Regions from separate parts of the Pseudoalteromonas sp. UBA6610 genome, predicted to be linked through region 2. Evidence: predicted binding sites of a transcription regulator. Region 2 holds the regulator's gene; each other region holds the start of a gene.
What was found. The regulator sigma-54, encoded in region 2, starts transcription at its own class of promoters, with help from an activator protein. The targets are predictions, from matches to a motif close to GTTGGCACGNNNNTNGNNT.

Region 1: the regulator sigma-54 is predicted to act here: its motif matches at 2,196-2,214, upstream of B4F91_RS12465 (ferritin-like domain-containing protein).
Region 3: the regulator sigma-54 is predicted to act here: its motif matches at 3,906-3,924, upstream of B4F91_RS15710 (NarK family nitrate/nitrite MFS transporter).
Region 4: the regulator sigma-54 is predicted to act here: its motif matches at 1,115-1,133, upstream of flgJ (flagellar assembly peptidoglycan hydrolase FlgJ).

Annotation. Positions count from the first base shown of each region.
Region 1 covers NZ_DJHW01000094.1:4,912-10,691, forward strand. Annotated here, with positions in the region: gene aceK (bifunctional isocitrate dehydrogenase kinase/phosphatase) at 1-1,126, shown strand, start outside; gene B4F91_RS12460 (LysR family transcriptional regulator) at 1,144-2,082, shown strand; gene B4F91_RS12465 (ferritin-like domain-containing protein) at 2,256-2,699, shown strand; gene B4F91_RS12470 (TonB-dependent receptor plug domain-containing protein) at 3,002-5,780, opposite strand, start outside.
Region 2 covers NZ_DJHW01000097.1:12,134-17,913, forward strand. Annotated here, with positions in the region: gene kdsC (3-deoxy-manno-octulosonate-8-phosphatase KdsC) at 1-41, shown strand, start outside; gene lptC (LPS export ABC transporter periplasmic protein LptC) at 38-592, shown strand; gene lptA (lipopolysaccharide transport periplasmic protein LptA) at 582-1,130, shown strand; gene lptB (LPS export ABC transporter ATP-binding protein) at 1,127-1,852, shown strand; gene B4F91_RS13120 (RNA polymerase factor sigma-54) at 1,922-3,421, shown strand; gene hpf (ribosome hibernation promoting factor) at 3,449-3,736, shown strand; gene B4F91_RS13130 (PTS sugar transporter subunit IIA) at 3,741-4,193, shown strand; gene rapZ (RNase adapter RapZ) at 4,213-5,058, shown strand; gene B4F91_RS13140 (HPr family phosphocarrier protein) at 5,099-5,371, shown strand; gene mgtE (magnesium transporter) at 5,631-5,780, shown strand, end outside.
Region 3 covers NZ_DJHW01000116.1:25,194-30,973, forward strand. Annotated here, with positions in the region: gene glp (gephyrin-like molybdotransferase Glp) at 1-434, opposite strand, end outside; gene modA (molybdate ABC transporter substrate-binding protein) at 482-1,234, shown strand; gene modB (molybdate ABC transporter permease subunit) at 1,221-1,907, shown strand; gene B4F91_RS15700 (ATP-binding cassette domain-containing protein) at 1,900-2,937, shown strand; gene B4F91_RS15705 (HesA/MoeB/ThiF family protein) at 2,975-3,733, opposite strand; gene B4F91_RS15710 (NarK family nitrate/nitrite MFS transporter) at 4,020-5,489, shown strand; gene B4F91_RS15715 (bifunctional protein-serine/threonine kinase/phosphatase) at 5,503-5,780, shown strand, end outside.
Region 4 covers NZ_DJHW01000061.1:16,178-21,957, forward strand. Annotated here, with positions in the region: gene B4F91_RS07860 (flagellar basal body P-ring protein FlgI) at 1-1,035, shown strand, start outside; gene flgJ (flagellar assembly peptidoglycan hydrolase FlgJ) at 1,171-2,187, shown strand; gene flgK (flagellar hook-associated protein FlgK) at 2,189-4,195, shown strand; gene flgL (flagellar hook-associated protein FlgL) at 4,198-5,466, shown strand; gene B4F91_RS07880 (flagellin) at 5,742-5,780, shown strand, end outside.

The sequences.
Region 1 (5,780 bases), on a different contig from region 2:
GCCTTTTTATCGTAACAAAGCAGCTTACATAGTCGGCCGTGTGGTCTCTCAAAGCGGTGTGCAGCCTTTTATTATTGCGGTACTTCATCACGAAGATAAAGGCTTATACCTTGATGCGCTATTAACCAAATCATCGCAAATGCGGGTTATTTTTGGCTTTGCACGCGCTTATTTTATGGTTGAAACCCATGCGCCCTCAGCCATGGTGCGGTTTTTAAATCAACTTATGCCTAATAAAACACTCGCTGAGCTTTATAATGCCATTGGGTTTCATAAACAAGGTAAGACTGAGTTTTACCGTGAATTTTTACATCACTTGTCTCACTCAGACGATAACTTTATTATAGCGCCAGGCACACCAGGCATGGTGATGATGGTATTTACGCTGCCCTCTTTTGGCTATGTATTTAAAGTAATTAAAGATAAGTTTGGCGAAAGCAAACCGTTTGGCCGCGAGACCGTGCTTAAACGCTATCAACTGGTAAAAAGCCATGATCGGGTTGGCCGCATGGCCGATACCATAGAATACTCTAACGTCGTATTTCCTTTGGCACGCTTTGATAGTAATTTACTGGCGCAGCTACACAAAACCATTGGCTCATCTATGGTAATTGAAGGCCCGTGGCTTATTATCAAGCATTTATATATTGAAAGGCGCATGACACCGCTTAATTTATTTTTAGAAAACGCCAGCGAAGAAAGTGCTGCCGATGCAATAGAAGAGTACGGCCAAGCACTTAAAGAAATGATTGCGGTAAATATATTCCCAGGCGATATGCTGCTTAAAAACTTTGGGGTAAGCAAACACAAGCGCATTATTTTTTACGACTACGATGAGGTTCAATACTTAACAGATATGAACTTTAGGGCGTTACCTAAGGCCAAAAGCTATGATGATTACTTAACTGATGAACAAAGTTACTCAGTTGCGCCGCAAGATGTTTTTCCTGAGCAACTTTGTACCTTTGTTATGCCAAACCCAAAGTACAAACAGTTTTTGCTCAGTACACACCCCGAGCTTGTTGATGTTAGTTTTTGGAAGCAAGCTCAGCAAAATATAAAAAAGGGTCATGTTAGTCACATATACCCATACCCGACAGCACAACGCTTTATTCATCACTGGTAAGCGTTAAAGGACACACAATGAACATAAGTAAAATAGATTTAAATTTGCTGGTTTACCTCGACACCCTATTACGTGAGTGTAACGTAACCCGCGCCGCTAACCAGTTAAGTATTACTCAACCAGCTATGAGTAACGGCCTTAAGCGTTTAAGAAACTTGTTTAACGATCCAATTTTGGTACGTACCAGTGAAGGTATGGTCCCCACAGAGCGTGCTATAGAGCTGCAACCGGTTATTCGCGGTATATTAATGACCCTAGAAGAAACCCTCGCACCTAATCGCGAATTTGAAGCCAGCCAAAGTAAACGTGTATTTAGAATAATGGCCAGTGACTATGCAGCCAGTACATTAGCGCCAAAGCTTTTAAGTAAACTTCATGAAGAAGCGCCCGATACAACCCTAGATATACTTACGCCTAGTGATGTAACATTTCATGATGTTGAAAATGGTAAAGTGGATATGGCAATTAACCGCTTTGAAAACCTTCCGCAATCTTTTCATCATAAACGTATATGGAAAGACAGCTTTTGCTGCTTAGTAAAAGCCGACAACCCAATTATCGAAAACTTTAGCCTAGACAGCTATTTAAAAGCCCGCCACATATGGGTAAGTAAAACCGGCTTTGGGGTTGGCGTAGGTATGGACCCTAAAGATGTACAAAAGCTAGGTTGGGTAGATGAAGCACTTGCCCATTTTGGTAAACACCGAAATATTGCCACGTTTACCCGTAATTACCACGTAGCCATTCATTTAGCAAAAGAGCAAAATTTAGTGGCGACCTTACCCTCAAAGGCTGCCAATATTTACTTAGATGATGCAGGCCTTAAAATTTTAGAGCCTCCATTTCCTATACCACCTTTTGAACTAGATATGATTTGGAGCCCTTTACTGCATCGCGATGCAAGTCATATTTGGTTACGCCAAAAAGTAGCCGAAGTGGCGGATGAGCTTAAATAACCTTATTACAAAAGCCATGTAAAATTTGCGAGGTTGTTTTATTTTAAATAGCCTTGCAGCTTGCTGAATAAAGAAATAATCAATAATTACAATAGTTTAAAAATTAAAATGAAATTGGAATGGCCTTTGCTTTGGTTACTATGAAACTTAAATTCATGTAAAGAGAGGTCATTATGAATACCCATCAAGGAACAGAAGCAACTCATATTACTGACATCATCCAAGTAATGAACAGTGGCATTGATTTTTATCAAAAAGCGCAAGAGAAAGTTGAAGACCCAGCCATTGGCGCATTATTTCAACGCATGATTGACGCACGAAAAGTAAGTGTTGAGCGCTTACAACCTTATGCTGTTAACGAAAAAGGTGAGCGTGAAGACGGCTCTTCTTTTGCTGTAGAAGCACGCAGAGCTTACACAGCCCTACTTACTACGTTTAGTTCTCATAACGATAAAACATACGTTAAAGAGCTTGAAGAGGTAGAAGATAAAACACTTGAAGAAATTAAAGCAGCGATGGATAAACCACAGCCAGCCGACTGTGAAGCAGCCTTAGCGAAAACCTTGCTAACGATGCAAAGCTGCCACACCGAAATGAGCCGTATGCAAAAGCATTAATTTTCAATTGCATATATTTAAAACCCAGCCTAGCCGCTGGGTTTTTTATTATTTCAACGTCCAGTTTAAACCCTGCTATGTATAGCCAAGTCCAAAATGCCTCATTTAGTATTATCAAAGCCATACAGGGGGTATACCAATCCGTAATAATGTTTAATTAAGCGAATTGGTATAATTTAACGCTGAGGTAAGGCGCAACACAATAAAAAATCGCGGTTTACAAATAAATGCTAAAAAGGCTAAATACAAAAAAAGGGCCTAACGGCCCTTTGAACTTAAATAACATAAGGGAGTGTTATTTATTAAAAACGGTATTCTGCGCCTACATAGTAATAAGCACCATTAAAGCCAAATGGCGCTGAACGGCGAGAGTATTCAAATACCCCATCGCTGCTTACAATCGTATTGCCATTTGAATCTACAATTGTGCCCGAGCGTGAGTTACCAATGGTGTTTTTATCTGGGTACACGTCAAATAAGTTATTTGCACCAATATTTACAGATAAATCTTCAGTAACGAAGTAATTAACTTTAACGTCAGTTAAAATTTCTGCACCGTAGGTTTGGCGTCCGCCATCTTCTACTGTGTATTCACCAAAGCGGTTGAGTGAAAGGTTTACAGTCCAATCACCACGCTGATAAAGTGCACTTAAGTTGATGCGATCTTCTGGTTGCCACTCTTCAATAATTGAAATTTCTTGATCAGAGAAAACATCTTCAACAGGTACGGTTTCAAGCCCTGAGCCCGATGGCGTAAATAACGATACCACCTCAGTTTCAGTAAAGTTAGCTGCTAAAGTAAAATCAAGCGTGCCACCTAACCCCTCGGTATTCCAAGTAGCTACAAAATCAATACCCGAAGTTTCGGTATCTGCACCATTTAAGAAAAACTGCCCTGCACCTGCACCTGAACTGATTAATGCAGCATCAAGGCTTGAAGAAAGCCCTTTGCCTAAACGATTACTAATTACTATGCGGTCGTCAATATCAATTGAGTAGTAATCCACAGTAACATTAATGTTATCCGTTACGTTGTAGACAATACCTAAACTACGGTTTTGCGATTTTTCTTCTTTAAGTTTTGGAATACCTAAACTTTGTGCAAGGGTTGAATCGTTTCTGAATGTACCTACTTCTTCAGCAACTAATGAGCCGTCTTCAGCCACAACGAATTGCGTGCTGATATTGTTAAAATACAATTGCTGCATTGATGGCGCTCTAAAGCCTGAGCTTAATGCACCACGCAGTGACACATCATCAGTAATTGCCCAGTTACCTGCAAGCTTAAAGTTTACCGTGTCGCCAAAGCCTTTGTAATTATCGTAACGCAGTGCGCCTGATAAAATGACATCTTCAATTAGGTAGGTTTCTGCATCAAGGTAAAACGAAATTACATCGCGTGACTCATCAACCGATGATGCCGGCGAAGAACCACCAAAACCTTGCGTACCGCCAGAGGCATCTTCAGAGCCTACACCGCCACTTAAACCACTATAAATACTTACCCCATCAAGGGTGTCGTAATCACGATAAGCATATTCGCTGCCCTCTAAAATACGGTATTCATCGGTACGAATTTCTGCACCCATAGCCAGCGAGTAGTCATCAAAGTTTTGCGTAAAATCTATATTAATGGTTTGCAGTGATAACTCCATGCCATAGGCATAGGCTTCACGCGGAATAGTACTACGAATATCAGCGGCACTTAAACCTTGCTCGTAACGTAAAAAGTTAGCGTACGAGGCATTAATTGTGTCACTTGTTGTGTAATCAATGCTGTTTTCACCGTAGGTGTACGATACATCTAAACTTGCATCGTTATCAAAATCGGTTTTGTAACCAAAGTTGTAAGAAATATCATCAATTGTGGTATTAATTTTAGGTAAAAAGCCTAACGGGATAGTTGCATCGTTATCTTGCAAAACAGGGTTACCGCCCGCATTCGCATTATGACGGAAAAACGCTGCTGATTCGTTATCGCGCGTTGAATAAGTAATAAAGCCATACAGCTCACCATCACCTAACTCATACCCTGTATTAACGGTTAAGCCAAATTGTTGTGAGTCGGCATCACCAATACGAAAAGTGTCTCTGTCGGCGGTCAGTTCACGCGGATCGCCTGCCAGTAAAGTACCGTCGCTAAGCTCTGTACAGCCATAAAACTGACACGAGCCGTGCAAACCTGCGCGGTTAGTAGGCGAGCGGTCGCGGTAATTAAGTGTTGCATTTAAGTAGCCGCTATCACCTAGGGCAAACCCTTTATTAAAATCAACGTTTACTGTTTCGCCATCACCCTCTGAGTATTGGCCGTAATTAACCGCTGCTTTGCCGCCTTCACTACCATCTTTTAGTACAATATTAATTACACCGGCAATTGCATCTGAGCCGTATTGCGCTGCTGCGCCGTCTCGTAAAACTTCTATACGTTTAATAGCTGAGGCTGGAATAGCATTCATATCGGTACCTGCGGTACCACGCCCTACTGAGGTATTGATATGAATAATACTTGCCTGGTGGCGGCGCTTACCATTAATAAGCACAAGTGTTTGGTCAGGCCCTAAACCACGCAGTGTTGCAGGTCGTAAGGCGTCAGTGCCGTCACTGATTGACGAGCTTGAAAAGTTAAATGAAGGTGCAATAGATTGCAACATACGGCCAACTTCGGTTTGGCCTGTGTTTTCAAGTGCTTCAGCACTTAAAATATCAACGGGTACGGGTAAATCTTCTACTGAGCGCCCTGCTACGCGGCTACCTACAATAGCAATTTTTTCTATTTTCTCTTGTGCAACATCCTCTGCTGCATTCACACCGTGTGAATTTGCTGCAAGCAATGCTGGTAATACAGCTGCACTAACCCCTGAAAGCTTCATCATGTTGTTATCTTTCCTATTGATTTGTTTGAGTTTTATACTCAGTAAACCATTTTGATCAACAACCGCATCGAGCTCAGTCCCACTTAATAATGCTTGCAGTGCATCTAATTGGGTATAAAAACCATAAACCGAATTTGCTTGGTAATTTTTTGCCAACTCATAAGAAAACACCACGGTTTGCTCTGTTTGTTTAGCAAATTCTATTAAG
Region 2 (5,780 bases):
AGAACGGCATAGCGCTTACAACACAAGGCACCAGTTCATGAATGCAGCACGCGTTATACTCAGTGCGTTATTCATCGGCTGTATGGTTTGGCTTTGGTACCCTTATTTTACCCAAACCAATGTAGCGCCAGAGCAAGAACCTGAAGTAATTGCAAAGCCCGATTACACCGCTATAGAGCTTAAGCAAACAGCCTATGACGAGCAAGGCAAAATAAGCCATAAAGTCACTGCGGCTAAAATGGAGCTGTACCAACAGCTTGGTTTTACATTTTTTGAAAAACCTATTTTCACCTTGTATAACGAAAAGCAAACATGGCGAATAAATGCAGACGAAGCAACGCTTTACGAAGATAAACAACTTATTTTAGAAGGCAATGTGGTTGCTAAAAATTTAGTTGATAACGCCATGATAGATAACATCAATGCCGATAACATCGAAGTCGACATTAAAGCGCTAACAATGCGCTCTGAGCAGCCAGTGGTTGTCACTGGGCCTAATTTAAAAATTGTAGGTAAAGGCCTTGAAGCCGATTTAAAAACCGAAGTAATAAAACTAATTAACCATACGCGAACAATATATTATGACCAATAAACTCACTAAAATACTTATTATCCCATCGCTAATGCTTGCATTTAGCGCCTCTGCTGCTGAGCCTGCCGCTCAACCGCCAGCAAATCAAATTTCTATTAGTGCAGACCGTCAAGAAGGCCAACTTAAAGAAAACGTAGGTATTTTTGAAAAGAACGTCGAAATTGTGCATGGTAATCGCAAAATTACAGCCGACCGACTCGAAGTACATAAACGTGAAGACTTAGGGGATAACAAACAACTCCTTATTGCCACTGGCAGCCCAGCCTACTTCGAAGAAAAACAAGACGACGGTACCGTAATGAGTGCCAGCGCAAACGAAGTACGTTACGACGTAGCAAAGCGCTTTTTAACGCTTGTTGGCGATGCTGAAGTCGCACAAGCCGGTCAAAAAATTAATGCTAAAAGTATTACCTACGACATGCAGCAGCAGCTTATTAGCGCAGAAAAAGACGAAAACTCTACGGATCGTGTCCATACAATTTTAGTGCCTGTTGAAGCAAAAATTAAAGAAAAAACAGGTAACGAAGGTCAACCATGAGCACCTTAAAAGCAGAACTATTAGCAAAAAGCTATAAAGGCCGCCAAGTTGTAAAAAATGTAGGCCTTGAAGTGGAAGCCGGCAGCATTGTTGGCTTATTGGGCCCTAATGGCGCAGGTAAAACCACCACCTTTTACATGATTGTAGGGTTAGTACCTAGCGACAAAGGTAAAATTTCTATTGATGATAACGACATTACGTTATTACCTATGCACAGCCGCGCCCGCTTAGGCATTGGCTATTTGCCGCAAGAGTCATCAATATTTAGAAAGCTGACAGTTTATCAAAACTTAATGGCTATTTTAGAAACGCGTAAAGAGCTCAATAAAGCCGCACGAGAAGAAACGCTTAACAACTTACTTGATGAATTTAGTATTCAGCATATTCGCGATAGCCAAGGTATGGCGCTTTCTGGTGGTGAACGCCGCCGTGTAGAAATTGCCAGAGCACTGGCAGCAAACCCTAAATTTATTTTATTGGATGAGCCTTTTGCTGGTGTTGATCCGATTTCAGTGTTAGATATAAAGAAAATAATAGAGCATCTTAAAAACCGTGGCATTGGCGTATTAATTACCGATCACAATGTAAGAGAAACCCTTGATGTTTGTGAAAAAGCCTACATTGTTTCTCATGGGGAGCTAATTGCATCTGGCACCCCAGAACACGTATTAAATGACAAAACTGTACGCGATGTTTATTTAGGCGAGCAATTTAGGCTGTAACATTTAAGCCACACCTACAAGCATCTGCTAATATTAATTATAACAACATAAAAGGATTGTTAGAGATACATGAGGCAATCATTACAGCTGCGCATGGGCCAGCAACTTACAATGACTCCACAATTGCAACAAGCGATTCGCTTGCTGCAGCTCAGTACATTGGATCTCCAGCAAGAAATACAAGAAGCACTTGATAGCAACCCGCTATTAGAAGTAGAAGAGCAAGATTACACGGAAGAGTCGGCTGGAAAAAATGAACAAAAAGCAGATACGGATGATGTAACCGTAAGCGCATCGGCTGACGATACAACCAGCGAGTACGAGCAAGACAGTGGCGAAGCTTTAAATAAAGACACCGTTAGCGATGATATGGCAATGGATGTAACCTGGGATGAGTACATGAGCGCAGCCCCTGCTGCATCCTCAGGCCCAATGCCGGAAGATGAGTCTATTTATCAAGGTGCCTCTACTGAAACGCTACATGAGTATTTAATGTGGCAGCTTCAGCTTACTCCTTTTAGCCCAACTGACGAAGCCATTGCTATTGCCATTGTAGAAGCTGTAGATGACTCGGGTATTTTAACGCTAAGTTGCGAAGAAATTTTAGAGAGCTTTAACCAAGAAAACGATGACGAAGTTGAAGTTGAACTTGACGAAATAGAAGCCGTTTTAAAGCGTATTCAGTTATTTGACCCTGTAGGTATAGCCGCGCGCAGTTTACAAGAGTGCTTGTGTATTCAGCTAAACCAGTTTGATAAAGACACCCCTTTTATAGAACAAACTAAAATGATCTTAACCGATCACATTGATCTATTAGCGGCACGCGACTATCGTACATTAATGAAAAAGACTAAGCTTAAAGAAGACGAGCTTAAAGAGGTCATGACCCTAATACATACCCTCAACCCAAAACCAGCAGATACAATAGTAAGGGAAGAGTCTGAGTATGTAATACCGGATGTGTCGGTTAAAAAAATAAAAGGCCGCTGGGTGGTAGAGCTAAACCCAGATAGCATGCCAAAAATACGCGTAAATAGTCAGTACGCGGCTATGTCACGTACCGTAAAATCAAGTGGTGATAGCCAATTTATTCGCTCTCACTTACAAGAAGCTAAATGGTTTATAAAAAGCCTTGAAAGCAGAAACGACACGCTGCTTAAGGTAACTAACTGTATTGTAAAACAGCAACAGGCATTTTTTGAACATGGCCCCGAAGCCATGAAGCCAATGGTTTTAAACGATGTTGCTGAAATGGTAGAAATGCATGAATCGACAATTTCGCGTGTTACTACGCAAAAATATATGCATACGCCACGTGGTATTTTTGAGCTTAAGTATTTTTTCTCAAGCCACGTAAGCACTGAAAACGGCGGAGAGTGTTCATCAACCGCAATACGTGCCCTAATTAAAAAGCTAATTGCCGCGGAAAACTCAGCTAAACCATTGAGTGATAGTAAAATTGCGGATATATTGGCAGAGCAAGGAATTAAAGTAGCTAGACGCACAATAGCAAAATACCGTGAATCGCTAGCTATTCCACCGTCAAATCAGAGAAAGAGTTTGATATAAGACGTAAAAAACAAAGAGGAAATGCTTATGCAACTAAACCTAACTGGTCGTCACGTAGAAGTAACTGATTCACTTAGAGACTATGTAAATAATAAATTTGCAAAGCTAGAAAGGCACTCAGATCATATTAGCAATGTGCATGTCATTCTCGATGTAGAAAAACTCAACCAAAAAGCAGAAGCGACTATTCATGTAAGTGGCGCAGATTTATTTGCCTCAACAGAGCACCAAGATATGTATGCCGCTATAGACTCGTTGATTGACAAGCTCGATCGTCAAGTCATAAAACATAAAGAGAAGCTTGCTAGACACTAATATTATGAAATTAAGTACATTAGTATGCCAGGACTGCAGCAAAGCTGCGGTCCTTTTTAGTAGTAAAAAAAGAATTTTAGAGTTTATCAGTGAGCTTGCTCATGAAAAGCTCCCCTACTTACCACAACAAGATATTCTTAATGCGCTGGCAAGTAGAGAAAAGCTAGGCAGTACTGGTATTGGCCGGGGTATCGCCATTCCTCATGGCAGAATGGGTGGCGTAGAAGAGCCGCTGGCTTTAGTACTTGTTAGCGACACGCCTGTTAACTTTGACGCTATTGATAACTGCCCTGTTGATATTTTTGTTGCACTCATCGTACCAGATGGCGATAACCAACAGCACCTAAAGACTCTGGCAACCATAGCTGATAAACTGAGCAACAAAGAATTTTGTAAACAGCTGCGCAGTGCTAAAACCGATGCAGAGCTGTATCAAGTAATTGTTGATCAATCGTAGTAAATACTAAGGGCTATAAATGGAGTTAATTATCATAAGCGGCCGTTCTGGTTCAGGTAAGTCGGTTGCTTTACGCGTGGTTGAAGATTTAGGCTATTATTGCGTAGATAATATTCCGGTCAACTTACTGCCCTCTTTAGTGCGAAGTGTTTCAGATAACTATGACAAAATAGCCGTTAGTATAGATGTTCGTAATATCCCCAAAGAACAAGACGAATTTAACGATATTCTCGAGTACCTTCCTGACTTTGCTAAACCCACACTGTTTTATTTAGATAGTGATGATCAAACACTGATCAAACGTTTTTCAGAAACACGCAGATTACACCCTTTATCCATCGATTCGCTGCCGCTTGATTTAGCAATAAAAAAAGAAAAAGAACTGCTTGATGTACTCGTAACACGCGCTGACTTTATGCTTGATACCACCGATTTAAGTGTGCACCAATTAGCAGAGTCAATTCGCGAAAAAATACTGGGTAAAAAAGATAAGCAACTTATTGTAACGTTTGAATCGTTTGGCTTTAAACACGGCATACCTAAAGAAGCTGATTATGTTTTTGATGCTCGCTTTTTGCCAAACCCTCACTGGGAGCCTGAACTTAAACCGCTTACGGGCCTTGATCAACCAGTAAAAGATTTTTTGGCAAATCACAGCATAGTGCAAAAATTCACTTGGCAAATTCAAACCTTTGTACAAACTTGGTTGCCACACTTAGAGCGTAATAACCGTAGTTACCTCACTATTGCAATAGGCTGTACTGGTGGTCAACACCGCTCGGTTTATTTAGCGCAAGCCATTGGCGAGAGCTTTGCTATGACGCATCCGAATGTCAAAATTCGTCATCGTGAGCAAGAAAAGTAACCTTAAAATAATAACCTGTTCAGTTTAGGTATAGTAATTTATGCGCTGTGAAGACACATTTTTAATAAAAAATAAATTAGGCTTACACGCCAGAGCGGCAACGGTCCTTGCGCAATTAGCTGTGCAGTTTGATGCTAAAATCACCTTACACCAAGATGATAAAGAAGCCGCAGGCGACAGCGTATTAGCTTTAATGCTACTTGAAAGCAGTAAAGGTAAAGAAGTTAAAGTAGTCTGTGAAGGCCCTGATTCAGAGCAAGCTTTGCATGCGGTTGGGCAATTAATTGCACAACGATTTAACGAGCAAGAATAATTTAAAGCACCATAGCCTTATAAGTTAAAGACTTATCTGGCCAAATTATAAAGATTTAGTAAATTAGGGTATTCCGACTCGCCTAATTTAGTGCTTTAATTTAGGATAATAAAGCCATGCCCCTGCTAAATTTGGTTACTTAATTTTAAACACTAATTTAGTCCCAGCATTGGGTTTAGCACAAAAAATAAAGAAAATAACAGTGGGCAACTCCACTTACTAAACACCTTTCCATTACACAAAAATATTTAGGATGCCAATGCCAGAAGCGTTTGAACAAGACTATCCACTACAGCAACTAAAACAAGTGACTAAATCACTTAATAGTGGGCAATTTGTTCAAGTAAGACGCATGCTAGCAAAAACAGCACCTTGTGATACAGCACTGCTGCTTGAATCCTCTCCGCAT
Region 3 (5,780 bases), on a different contig from region 2:
GCAATGTCTTCACCTGCAAAGCGCACATTATTATTGAGCTCAATATGACCTGTAAATGTTATTTTGTCGTTATCTACGCTGGCGTTTTCTTGCATAACTACCGCATTAGCGCCAGGGGGCAGGGCAGCGCCGGTCATAATTCTAACGCATTGCCCAGGTGTTAAGGTGTTTTTAAAGGTTTGCCCAGCAAATACACTGCCTACTTGCTGATAAGTTGTTAGCCCTTCGCTTAGGCAAAGTGCATAGCCATCCATTGCCGAATTATCGTGAGCAGGCACATTTATATTGGATTTAATATCGTTTGCTAAAACACGGCCAACACTGTGCATTATTGAAATGGTTTCTGCGGCTTTATCAAAGTTAATAGCGCTTAGCATGTTACTGATTGCGGTTTCTACTGGTAATAAACCAGGTGCATTGCATACATCGTTCATATATATTGTTTTTTATAATGTGTCTGATTTTTAAAACAATACTTATAATGTTTAAGCTTTACAATACATGGTGTGGTTATTTGTTATTACTGTTAGTGGTATTTAGCAATCCTCTTAACGCAAAAGAAACGCTGCATATAGCCGTTGCGAGCAATTTTAAACCTGTGCTGCAAACGCTGGTAACTAACCCAGCCCTGAAAAATATTAATATTAAAATATCAGCTGCTTCTAGCGGCGTATTACACTCACAAATTATGCATGGTGCACCGTACGATATTTTTTTATCAGCCGACGCTGCACGCCCACACGCACTGATCAAAGACGGCTTTGCACTTAAAAATAGCTTAACCACCTATGCGATAGGTTTATTAGCGCTGTGGCAGCCAAGCAACTCAGTTATTAATCATAAATTAGCCATTGCTAATCCAAGGTTTTCGCCATATGGGCAATCATCGGCGCATTATGCTAAAAACTATATAAAAACACCGTATGAATTTGTGTATGGAAATAATATTACCCATGCGTTTCAATTTGTAGAAACAGGCAATGCCGCTAAAGGCTTGGTCGCGTTATCTACGTTAAAGTCGGCGTATCGCAAAACTAAAAATAAAAAATATTTAAATTACACGCTTATCGAACCTGAAAAATACCCTGAAATAACGCAGCAAGGCGTTATCATAAGCGCGACTAAGCATTTAACAACAGCTAAAAAGTTTATGGCTTTTTTAAATGACCCCTCAACCGCAAAAACATTATTAGAGCTTGGTTATAAAGCAAAGGAAAGTGATGTTAGCAAGTGATGTAACAGCGCTGTGGCTTACAATTAAACTTGCCTTTATAACGGCTGCTATTTTGTTGATTATATGCATTCCGCTTGCATGGCAGCTAGCCAGTTATAAAGGTAAGTTAAAGCCTATATTAGAAGCACTTATAGCAATGCCTTTGGTGCTGCCGCCTACGCTAATGGGCTTTTATTTATTGGTATTGTTTTCACCTACTCATGCATTTGGCCAGTTTTGGTTTTGGCTAACGGGTACGCAGCTCGCGTTTAGTTTTCAAGGGGTGGTTATTGGCTCGTTATTTTACTCTCTCCCTTTTGTGATGCAGCCGTTACTGGCGGGCTTTAAACAAATAAATACTACTTATAATCAAGCTGCTATTGCCTTGGGGATCAGCCCGTTTAAGCGTTTTATGTATTTAACGTTACCGCTATTAAAGCCAAGCATAGGTAGTGCCTTTGCACTGGGCTTTGCTCATACATTAGGAGAATTTGGTTTAGTGCTAATGATTGGTGGCAATATACAAGGCGAAACCCAAGTGGTGTCTATTGCATTGTACGACCATGTAGAGTCGCTTAATTATGGGGCAGCGCACCAATTGTCGTTGGTATTGCTAGCAATCTCGTTTGCGTGTTTAGTATTGTTGTTTAAATTTAATAAAACCGTGATAAACGGAGCTGCTAATCGTGCTTAAAATACAATGTCATCAACGTTTGGACGATTTTGAATTACATGTTGATTTAGCTATAAATCAATTTGATATTTTAGGGGTGTTTGGCCCTTCGGGCTCTGGCAAATCGAGCTTATTACAGGCGATAGCAGGGCTTACTACGGCGCAAAATGTGTGTATAAATAATCATAATATTACCCATTTAAGGCCCGATAAACGCCTACTTACTTTACAGCTGCAGTCGTGCCCGTTATTTCCACATTTAAATGTGATGGGTAATTTACTGTTTACTCACAAGCATTGTAAAAATAAAAGTAACAACCTAACGCCTGATCAGGTAATTGATTTATTAGCATTAAACCCATTACTAAATCGTGATGTGTCGGGGCTTTCGGGCGGGGAGAGCCAGCGCGTAATTTTTGCAAGAACACTACTAAGTGGGCAATCTGTTGTTTTACTTGATGAGCCATTTAGCGCCTTAGATTGGTCAACGCGTTTTACTATGTTGGGGGCTATTCAGCAACTTAATAAATCCCATGGTATTAAATTTATTATTGTTAGCCACTCTTTAAAAGAGCTACTTTATTGCAGCGATACATTACTTCATATAGCGAAAGGCAGCGTGCTCCAGTGCGGTGCAACACAAGAAGTGGTGCAAAGTATTTATACAAATAAGAGCCAAACGCCGCTCAGTATACTTAGTTATAGTAAGCCTGAATTTAATGAGGCTTTTGGTCTTTACCAGCTTACTCTTAGTAATAGCCAACAGCATTTATATGCAGTGCCTTCGCTGGTAAAACAAAACCATAAGTTAATTATAGAAAGCAGCCAAATAACCTACAACAAAGTAAAACCAATTAACGAGAGCAGTGCAAACGTGCTAATAGGTATACTTGAAAATGCCCAGCAGCTTGATGAGCAATGGTTGCTAACTGTTAATGTAGATACGCAATTACTGTATTGCGCGGTGTCTAAAAGGCAATGGCAGCAAAGCGCTGTAAGCCTAGGCGAGCAGATTTATTTGACAATAAATAACGTAGAAACGCTAAATTAGGCTCTAAAAAGCAGTCATGTATTTACCATGTACTAAATTAAGCGCTGCAAACAGGGCAGTGCTTATTTTTAACAATGTTAAAACGGTTAAACTCCATACTCAAACCATCTACAAGTAATAGCTGCTCGGTGAGTTTACTAGGCAGTCCTGCAATAATTTTAAGTGCTTCAGTCGCTTGAATACTGCCAATAAGCCCTACAATAGGAGAGAGCACGCCTGACTCTGAACAGCTTTGAGTTTGTTCGCCAAAAAGCTGTGACACACACCCGTAGCAATGGCTATTAGGCGCCATTGTAAAGCAAGCTACTTGTCCCTCTAACCTTATGGCAGAGCCAGAAACCAAGGGCGTACGGGTGTTATAGCAGGCGCTGTTGAGCAAATTACGTGTTGCTAAGTTATCAGTGCAGTCAATAACTACATCTACTTTGCTAAGTAGTTGTTCAAGGTGCGAATTTTCATTTAAAAATTCATCAATAGTGTGGATCTCTATTTCATCATTTAACTGAGTTAACTGTTTTTTTGCACTGTGGGTTTTTAAGCACCCAACATCACTTTGTTTATAGAGCACCTGCCTTTGCAAGTTAGTTGCATCAACCACATCGTTATCTACAAGCGTTAACGTACCTACGCCCGATGCCGCTAAGTACTGCGCAACTGGGCAGCCTAATCCACCTAACCCCACAATAAGAGCATGACTTTGCCATATTTTTTCTTGTCCATCTATATCTAGCTGAGGAAGCATAATATGGCGAGAATAGCGTAATTGCTGCTGATACGTTAAAGGGGGTTTTTGCATTAATGAGTTCTCATAATTTTTTTTAACAATACCAATTAGTTAAAACCTAGAGCAAGTAAAGCTTAAAAATTCTTTGCACTGTTTACGCCCAACAAAGCTGCTTAAATAGTGCAAAGCGAAATAAATATTAATTCCCAAAAATATAAGTAACTGAAAAACCTACCTATTAATTGTTGGCTTAGTAATTGCTGAAGGCGGTTAACGTTAATTTAACAATCGTCGCAGTGTTATTACTACCAAAGTCGTACTCACTGCTTAAAATAATAATCGTTACAAGGAAAAAAACATGCAACCGAGTTCTGGGTTTAATCTCATATCGTTTAGCGGAAAAATGAAAATACTACATTTAAGCTGGATGGTGTTTTTTATCTCTTTTTTTGTATGGTTTAACCATGCTCCATTATTAGGGGCAATAGCGGGCTCGCTAGGTATAACTATGGCACAGGTAAAAACGCTGCTCATTTTAAATGTGGCCTTAACCATTCCCGCGCGTGTTGTTGTTGGCATGCTGACAGATAAGTTTGGCCCGCGTATTGTTTATGCCGCTTTACTTATTTTATGTAGCATACCGTGTTTTATGTTTGCTATGGCCACTACATTTGAGCAAGCCGCTATCGCGCGTTTTGCACTAGGCTTTATTGGAGCAGGCTTTGTAGTGGGCATTCGTATGGTGAGCGAGTGGTTCCCGGCAAACGAGCTTGGTACAGCAGAAGGTATTTATGGTGGCTGGGGTAATTTTGGCTCGGCTGCCGCTGCCATGTTACTACCTGTATTAGCGCTTATGTTTGGCGGTGACGATGGCTGGCGCTATGCCATTGGTTTAACAGGCGTACTTAGCGTTATTTTTGGTGTTATTTGGTACATAAACGTAACCGATACACCAAAAGGGGGGACGTACTTTAAGCCTAAAAAAGTAGGCGCAATGGAAGTAACCAGCAAAAGTGACTTTGTATTATTGCTTATTATGAAATTACCTATGTATGGCGCACTGGCTTTGCTTACTTGGAAGTTGTCTCCTACAGGCGCTAATTTAATTTCTGCCAATTTTGTTTTAGCCGTTTATGCATTTTTAGTGCTGTTATACGCCTACGAGGTATATAAAACCTTTGATATAAACGGACATATCTTTAAACAACCCGTGCCAGAATCACACCGCTACGAATTTAAACAAGTAGCTGTACTTAATATTTTATATTTTACCACCTTTGGCTCAGAGCTGGCCGTTGTATCTATGCTGCCATTATTTTTCATGGAAGTATTTGGCCTCGATATGGTGTACGCAGGTTTACTGGCCTCTGCCTATGCGTTTATGAATTTAGCCTCGCGCCCGGGTGGTGGTTGGATCTCAGATAGAATGGGCCGTCGTAAAACACTTATTGTCCTTACCTCAGGGTTAGCTGTTGGCTACTTTGTTATGGGCTTAGTTGACGCTAGCTGGCCACTTTGGCTTGCAGTAGCTGCTGCCATGGCGTGTTCGTTCTTTGTGCAAGCTGGTGAGGGAGCGGTTTTTGCTGCTGTGCCACTTATCAAACGCCGCTTAACAGGGCAAATTGCAGGTATGACAGGCGCTTACGGTAACGTTGGCGCGGTGGTGTATTTAACGGCGCTCTCATTAGTGGATTACCAAACTTTCTTTATGATTATTGCTGCCAGTGCATTGTTAGGTTTAGGGGCGTTATTTTTCATGAAAGAGCCAGATGGGCACATCACAGAAGTAAACGAAGATGGCTCTGTTGAACTTATTTCAGTGACTTAAGGCAGCGTTAACCATGTTTGATGAAACCCAACACGCTCAAGTTCGTAATAATACGCTAGATGTTTCTTTTGGTGGGCACAGTGCCGCGGGCATAAAAGATGAAAATCAAGATGCGTTTGCTGCTTTAAATACTGAGCACGAACAACAAGAAACAAAAGGCGCTATTGCGTGCTTAGCGGATGGGTGTTCATCAGCTAAAAATGCCAAACAAGCATCGCAGCTCAGTGTTACTCATTTTATAAATGAGTATTTAAATACACCCGACAGTTGGGCGGTCAAAAAATCGGTTTC
Region 4 (5,780 bases), on a different contig from region 2:
GCCGAGCGTATAAAAGATGTCTCTATGGTTGAAGGTGTACGTGCCAACCAATTGGTAGGCTATGGTTTAGTGGTGGGGCTACCTGGTACAGGGGAGCAAAACTCTTACACACAACAAAGTTTTAGAGGCATGCTAAACAGTTTTGGTATTACGCTGCCTTCAACACAAAGCCCTAAAATTAAAAACGTAGCAGCAGTGGCAGTCCACGCTGAGCTTCCGCCGTTTAGAAAGCCGGGTCAAACAATTGATATTACGGTATCTTCTATTGGCAGTGCAGGCAGTTTACGTGGCGGCACCTTGTTACAAACTTTCTTAAAAGGGGTGGATGGAAACGTATACGCCATAGCACAAGGTAGCCTAATTGTGGGTGGTTTAGGAGCACAAGGGCTAGATGGCAGTAAAGTGGTCATTAACACCCCGACAGTTGGCCGCGTACCTAATGGAGCCACTGTTGAGCGCGAAGTTAAAAGCCCTTTTATGCAAGGCGACTACATTACTTTTAACTTAAACCGCCCTGACTTTACAACGGCAAAACGTTTAGAAGCAACAATTAACAATTTGGTAGGCCCTAATAGTGCACAAGCTATTGACGCTGCCTCAGTACGCGTTATTGCGCCACGTGATGCATCGCAACGAGTGTCTTATTTATCAACGCTTGAAAACCTAGAGTTTAAGCCTGCTGATACCTCAGCCAAGATTATTGTTAATTCACGTACGGGAACGATTGTCATTGGCAAAAATGTGAAGCTCCAGCCTGCGGCAATAACCCATGGCGGCCTAACAGTCACAATTGCTGAACAGCAAAATGTAACGCAGCCTAATCCGTTAGCAGAAGGCGAAACCGTTGTTACACAGCAAAGTATTATTGACGTTAATCAAGATGATTCTCGTGCGTTTGTATTTAACCCCGGCGTTAGCTTAGATGACTTAGTGCGTGCTATAAATGAAGTAGGCGCAGCACCTGGAGACCTAATGGCTATTTTAGAAGCGCTTAAAGAAGCGGGTGCAATTAACGGACAGCTTGTTGTTATTTAATTGTTTTTAAGAATGTTTACCCTTCCAAATAAATCTTAAGTACTCAAAAGGTACTTAAGCTTTTTACTGTTTACCTTTCTTTGGCTCAATTTTTGCATTTCTTAAAGCATTATTCATTTTTGTGTCAAAAAGCTGATGGAAACAAATCACCTCGATAAGCAAAACTTTTTTGATTTAAGTAATCTTAATACTTTACGTCAAGACGCTTTAAACAGCGGTGATGCATCTACTGATGCCTCTAAAGCGGCGCTAAAAAAAGCAGCGGCACAATTTGAAGCTATTTTTACCCAAATGCTTCTAAAAGGGATGCGTAAAGCCAACGAAGCATTTGAAGATGAAGACAGTCCGTTTAACTCTAGCAGCGTAAAGTTTTTTGAAGAAATGCACGATCAGCAGCTCTCTTCTGAGCTTTCATCAAATGGGTCTTTAGGTTTGGCTGATTTAATTGTTCAGCAGCTCTCACCAGAGGCTGAGAACTTTATGCCTGGCTCCGTATTAAGAACTACTAACGACTTTATGAGTGATAAACGCGCAGGCTCTGAACTGCCGCACGAAAAGGTGCACAGTGAAAAGCAAGCAAATAAAGATGACTTAGTAGTCAGCAGTGCGGCAACACAAACTAAAACCACAACACAGCCTACACAGCAGTCGTCATTTGATAATGCTGAAGAGTTTGTTAGTGCAGTGTGGGAGCATGCTAAAACAGCGGCCGAAAAAATTGGTTTAAACCCTGCAGTAATGGTGGCCCAAGCGGCACTTGAGACGGGTTGGGGTAAGCATATTATTAATAAAAGCGACGGGAATAGCTCAAATAACCTGTTCAATATTAAATCAGATAAAAGCTGGGAAGGCGATAAAGCAAGTAAAGTAACGCTTGAATTTGAGCAAGGTACCCCTGTTAAAAAGCAAGCAAGTTTTAGAGCTTACGATTCTATAAAAGAAAGCGTGAACGACTTTGTCGATTTTTTAACGCAAAACCCACGCTACGAAGAAGCATTACAAAAAACAGCACAGCCAAACGAATTTTTAGATTCGCTACAAAAAGCAGGCTATGCAACCGATCCTAATTACGCGAGTAAAATAAAAAAAGTGCTAAATAGCAGTGAGCTTAAAAATATTGCAACAAGCGCGTTTACCCAAGGAGTGAAGTAATATGTCGTTTAGTTTATTAAATATTGCCAGTGCTGGGGTGCGTTCAAGCTCTGAGCTGTTGCAAACGACCAGTAAAAACATCACCAATGTAAATACAGAAGGCTACGTACGTGAGCGCACTGAATTTACCACGATGGTTGATAACCAAGTAGGTCGCGGCGAAACATACAGGTTATTGAACGAGTTTGCCCAGTCGCAGTTAAACCGCGACACGTCAAATAAATCGTTTTTTGATCAATTTGTAACAGAAGCCAACCGTGTTGATACTATTTTTTCAGAAGAGTCTAATAACTTATCAACGGGTATAAATTCATTATTTAATAACGTGCAAGAGGCGCTAAACCAGCCGTCTTCAACAGTTGCTCGCTCATTAGTAATGACCGATGCGCAAAGTTTAGTTGATCAAATGGATAGGCTTTCGGGTATCGTGCTTGAGCAACAAGGTATAGTAAATGAGCAGCTTGAGATTTTTTCTGAAGAAGCCAACTCACTTATCCAAAATATAAATACGTTAAACCAAGAAATTGCAGTCGTAAATGGCACAAATAACGCCTCTGACGCAAGCTCTATTTATAACCAGCGCGACTTAGCGATTCGTGAATTATCAGAGCTTGTTGATATAGAAACACTTGATGGCCCTAATGGCGAAAAACTCGTCTTTATGGGCAGCGGTGAATCTTTAGTTATGGAAAACGGTACATTTAACTTGTTTTCACTGTCGGGCGACCCCGATCCTAATTTTAAAGAATTGACGCTTGACGTTAACGGCGGCAAAGCTGTGCCGCTAGAAATAGATGCAACTAAATTAAAAGGCAAAATTGGCGGCTTGTTGGCTTTTAGAGACGACATACTCGTGCCTGCACAAAACCAAATTGGCCAAATGGGATTGGCCATTGCAGATGCGTTCAACGAGCAAAATAAATTGGGTATGGATGCTAACGGCGAGCTAGGCGGTGATATATTTAATATACCTACCGTGGGTGCTTATGCATACCAAGCTAATACCGGCGGCGCCAGTTTAACTGCCACGCTTGAGGCTGGTAAAGGCAGTGAACTGCCTGCCAGCGACTTTATTGTTACTTATACCGCTAATGCAAATGAAGTGAGCATTCAGCCTATAGATAATAAAGGGGAGCCGATAGGCAGCGCCTCTTTAGCGGCGATACCGCCATCAGGTGTTATCGACTCAGATGATATTACGAGTGGGGAGTCGTTTGGTTTACAAATTGATGTAGCAGGTACAGGTAATATCGGGGATAAATTTCAAATTAAACTTAACTCAGAGGCGGCAACCAGTATTTCCCTTGCGACAAGCCGCGGTGAAGACTTAGCACTGGCATCGCCTATTCGTACAGCTAACAGCATAGATAATGTAGGTACAGCGACTATTTCAGCCGGAGAAGTAACAAGTGTTACCTCGGGTGGCTTTAACACTACCCCTGGTTTAGCCAATGGCGATATCACGTTAGTTAAAACAGGCACTGCAAACGAATATCAAATTACAGATGCAAATGGCACCTCTACGTTTACAGTAACGCCTCCAGCAGAGGGCGTACTGGCTCAGGCTGGCGTACCTTATAGCAACTATGGCTTTGATTTTGATATTGAAGGCACGCCAGCTACTGGAGACACTTTTACCCTTGAATTTAACGAAGGCGGCTTTGATGATAACCGTAATGGTTTAAAACTCGCTGATTTACAAAATGGCGAATTAGTGCGTAAAAATGTAGTGACAACAGCCGCTGCCGACAATCATGACACGTTTAACCAAGCCTATTCAGGGTTAGTGAGTGATATTGGCGTAGTCACTGGCCAAGCCATTACCAGTGCCAGCGCATTTGATGCGTTAGCCCAGCAATCAGAAGCGTGGTATGAGTCGCTCTCAGGTGTAAACCTAGATGAAGAGGCTGCCAATTTACTGCGTTTTCAGCAATCATATTCAGCATCAGCTCAAGTGTTGGCTGCAGCTCAAGAAATTTTTGACACCTTATTAAGTGCAGCGAGGTAATTATGCGTTTATCAAATAACTTAATGTACCAAAACAACATTAATAAAATACTCGATAGCCAACAAAGTGTTGCTAATGCACAAGAGCAAGTAACAACAGGGCAGAAGTATTTAACTACCTCAGAAGCACCTGCTGCTATTTCGCAAGGGATGCTTTACTCAAATAAAATACAAACAAATGAGCAGCACGCTAAAAATATTGACCAGTTAAATGGCCGCCTAGAAACTGAAGAAACCATTTTACAAAGTATAAATACTAATATTCAGCAAGCCCAAGAGCTGGCTATTCAAGCGGGCAATGGTGCTTATACTCAAGATGATTTAGAGTCTATCGCGGCTGAGCTGAGTGAAATACAAAAAACACTCGTCAATTTAATGAATACCCGCTCAGAAGACGGTAAGTTTATTTTTTCAGGCTACCAAGACAGCACTCAACCATACCAGTTTGACTCTACAACAGGTGAGTACACCTATAACGGGGATCAAGGCCAGCATGTTATAACCATTGCTGAAGGGGTAAGTATTAAATCAAGCGATAACGGTTTTGATACGTTTGAGAAAAGCGACGCACGACTTGATGTTACTGATAATCAAGCTGCGATCCCGGTAACTACACCTGCAAATAATATTGCAGCAGGCACGGTTTATGTAGATGGCCAAACAGAGTTCGACCGTTTCCATCAAGATAACTACAATGCTGATCCAACCGCAGCGGCAACAGCGAACACGTATAATGTGGTAATAACACCAGGCGCTACCGCCAACGACCCTGATACTTATGAAATTTTGCGCGACGGTGTGTCGCTGAGCCCCGCACAAGTAGGTGAGGTAACGGATGAGCCAATCGATTTTGCAGGCATGAAAATCGAATTTGAAGGCGCAGCACCAGGCCAGCTTGATTTTACCCTCGAAAAGCCGCACAAAGAAAACGTGCTTAATACATTACAATCGCTCATTACGGGGTTAAATGATGGCACACTTGAAAACGATGATTTTCAGCAAGTATTAGCCGATGGTGTAGTACAGCTTCAAAATGCAAGTGAGCAAGTTGTGTATACGCAAGCTAGCTTAGGCGGGCGGATGAATGCGGTTGATAGCGTGAGTGACTCAAATCTTGCGCAAGACATTCAAAACAAAAGCAACCTTTCTGATTTAGTAGAAGTAGATATGGCAGAAGCCATTAGTGAACTCACTAAACAAGAAACCGCACTGCAAGCGTCACAAGCTACGTTTGGCCGTTTAACAAACCTTTCTTTATTTGATTACTTATAAACAGATTATAAGCAGAAATACCTTGCCGCTTTAGTGAATACAAAGCGGCAAAAACCTCCCTCAAAAAAGCGGCAATAATTTGTCATCCCTCCAGCTAAACAGATAACTTAATTATTAATGTATAACATTTTATAAAAAAGCATTTAAAAACATTGGTTTATATTGATTTAAAAGTTGGCACAGTAAATGCTTTTCTAATAATTAGAAATTATCTAATAGTGGTTCCTGTTAAAACGTGTTGAACCACACTCTGTTTAAACCTAGGAGATGGTAAAATGGCATTAACAGTAAATACTAATGTGTCGTCACTGAAC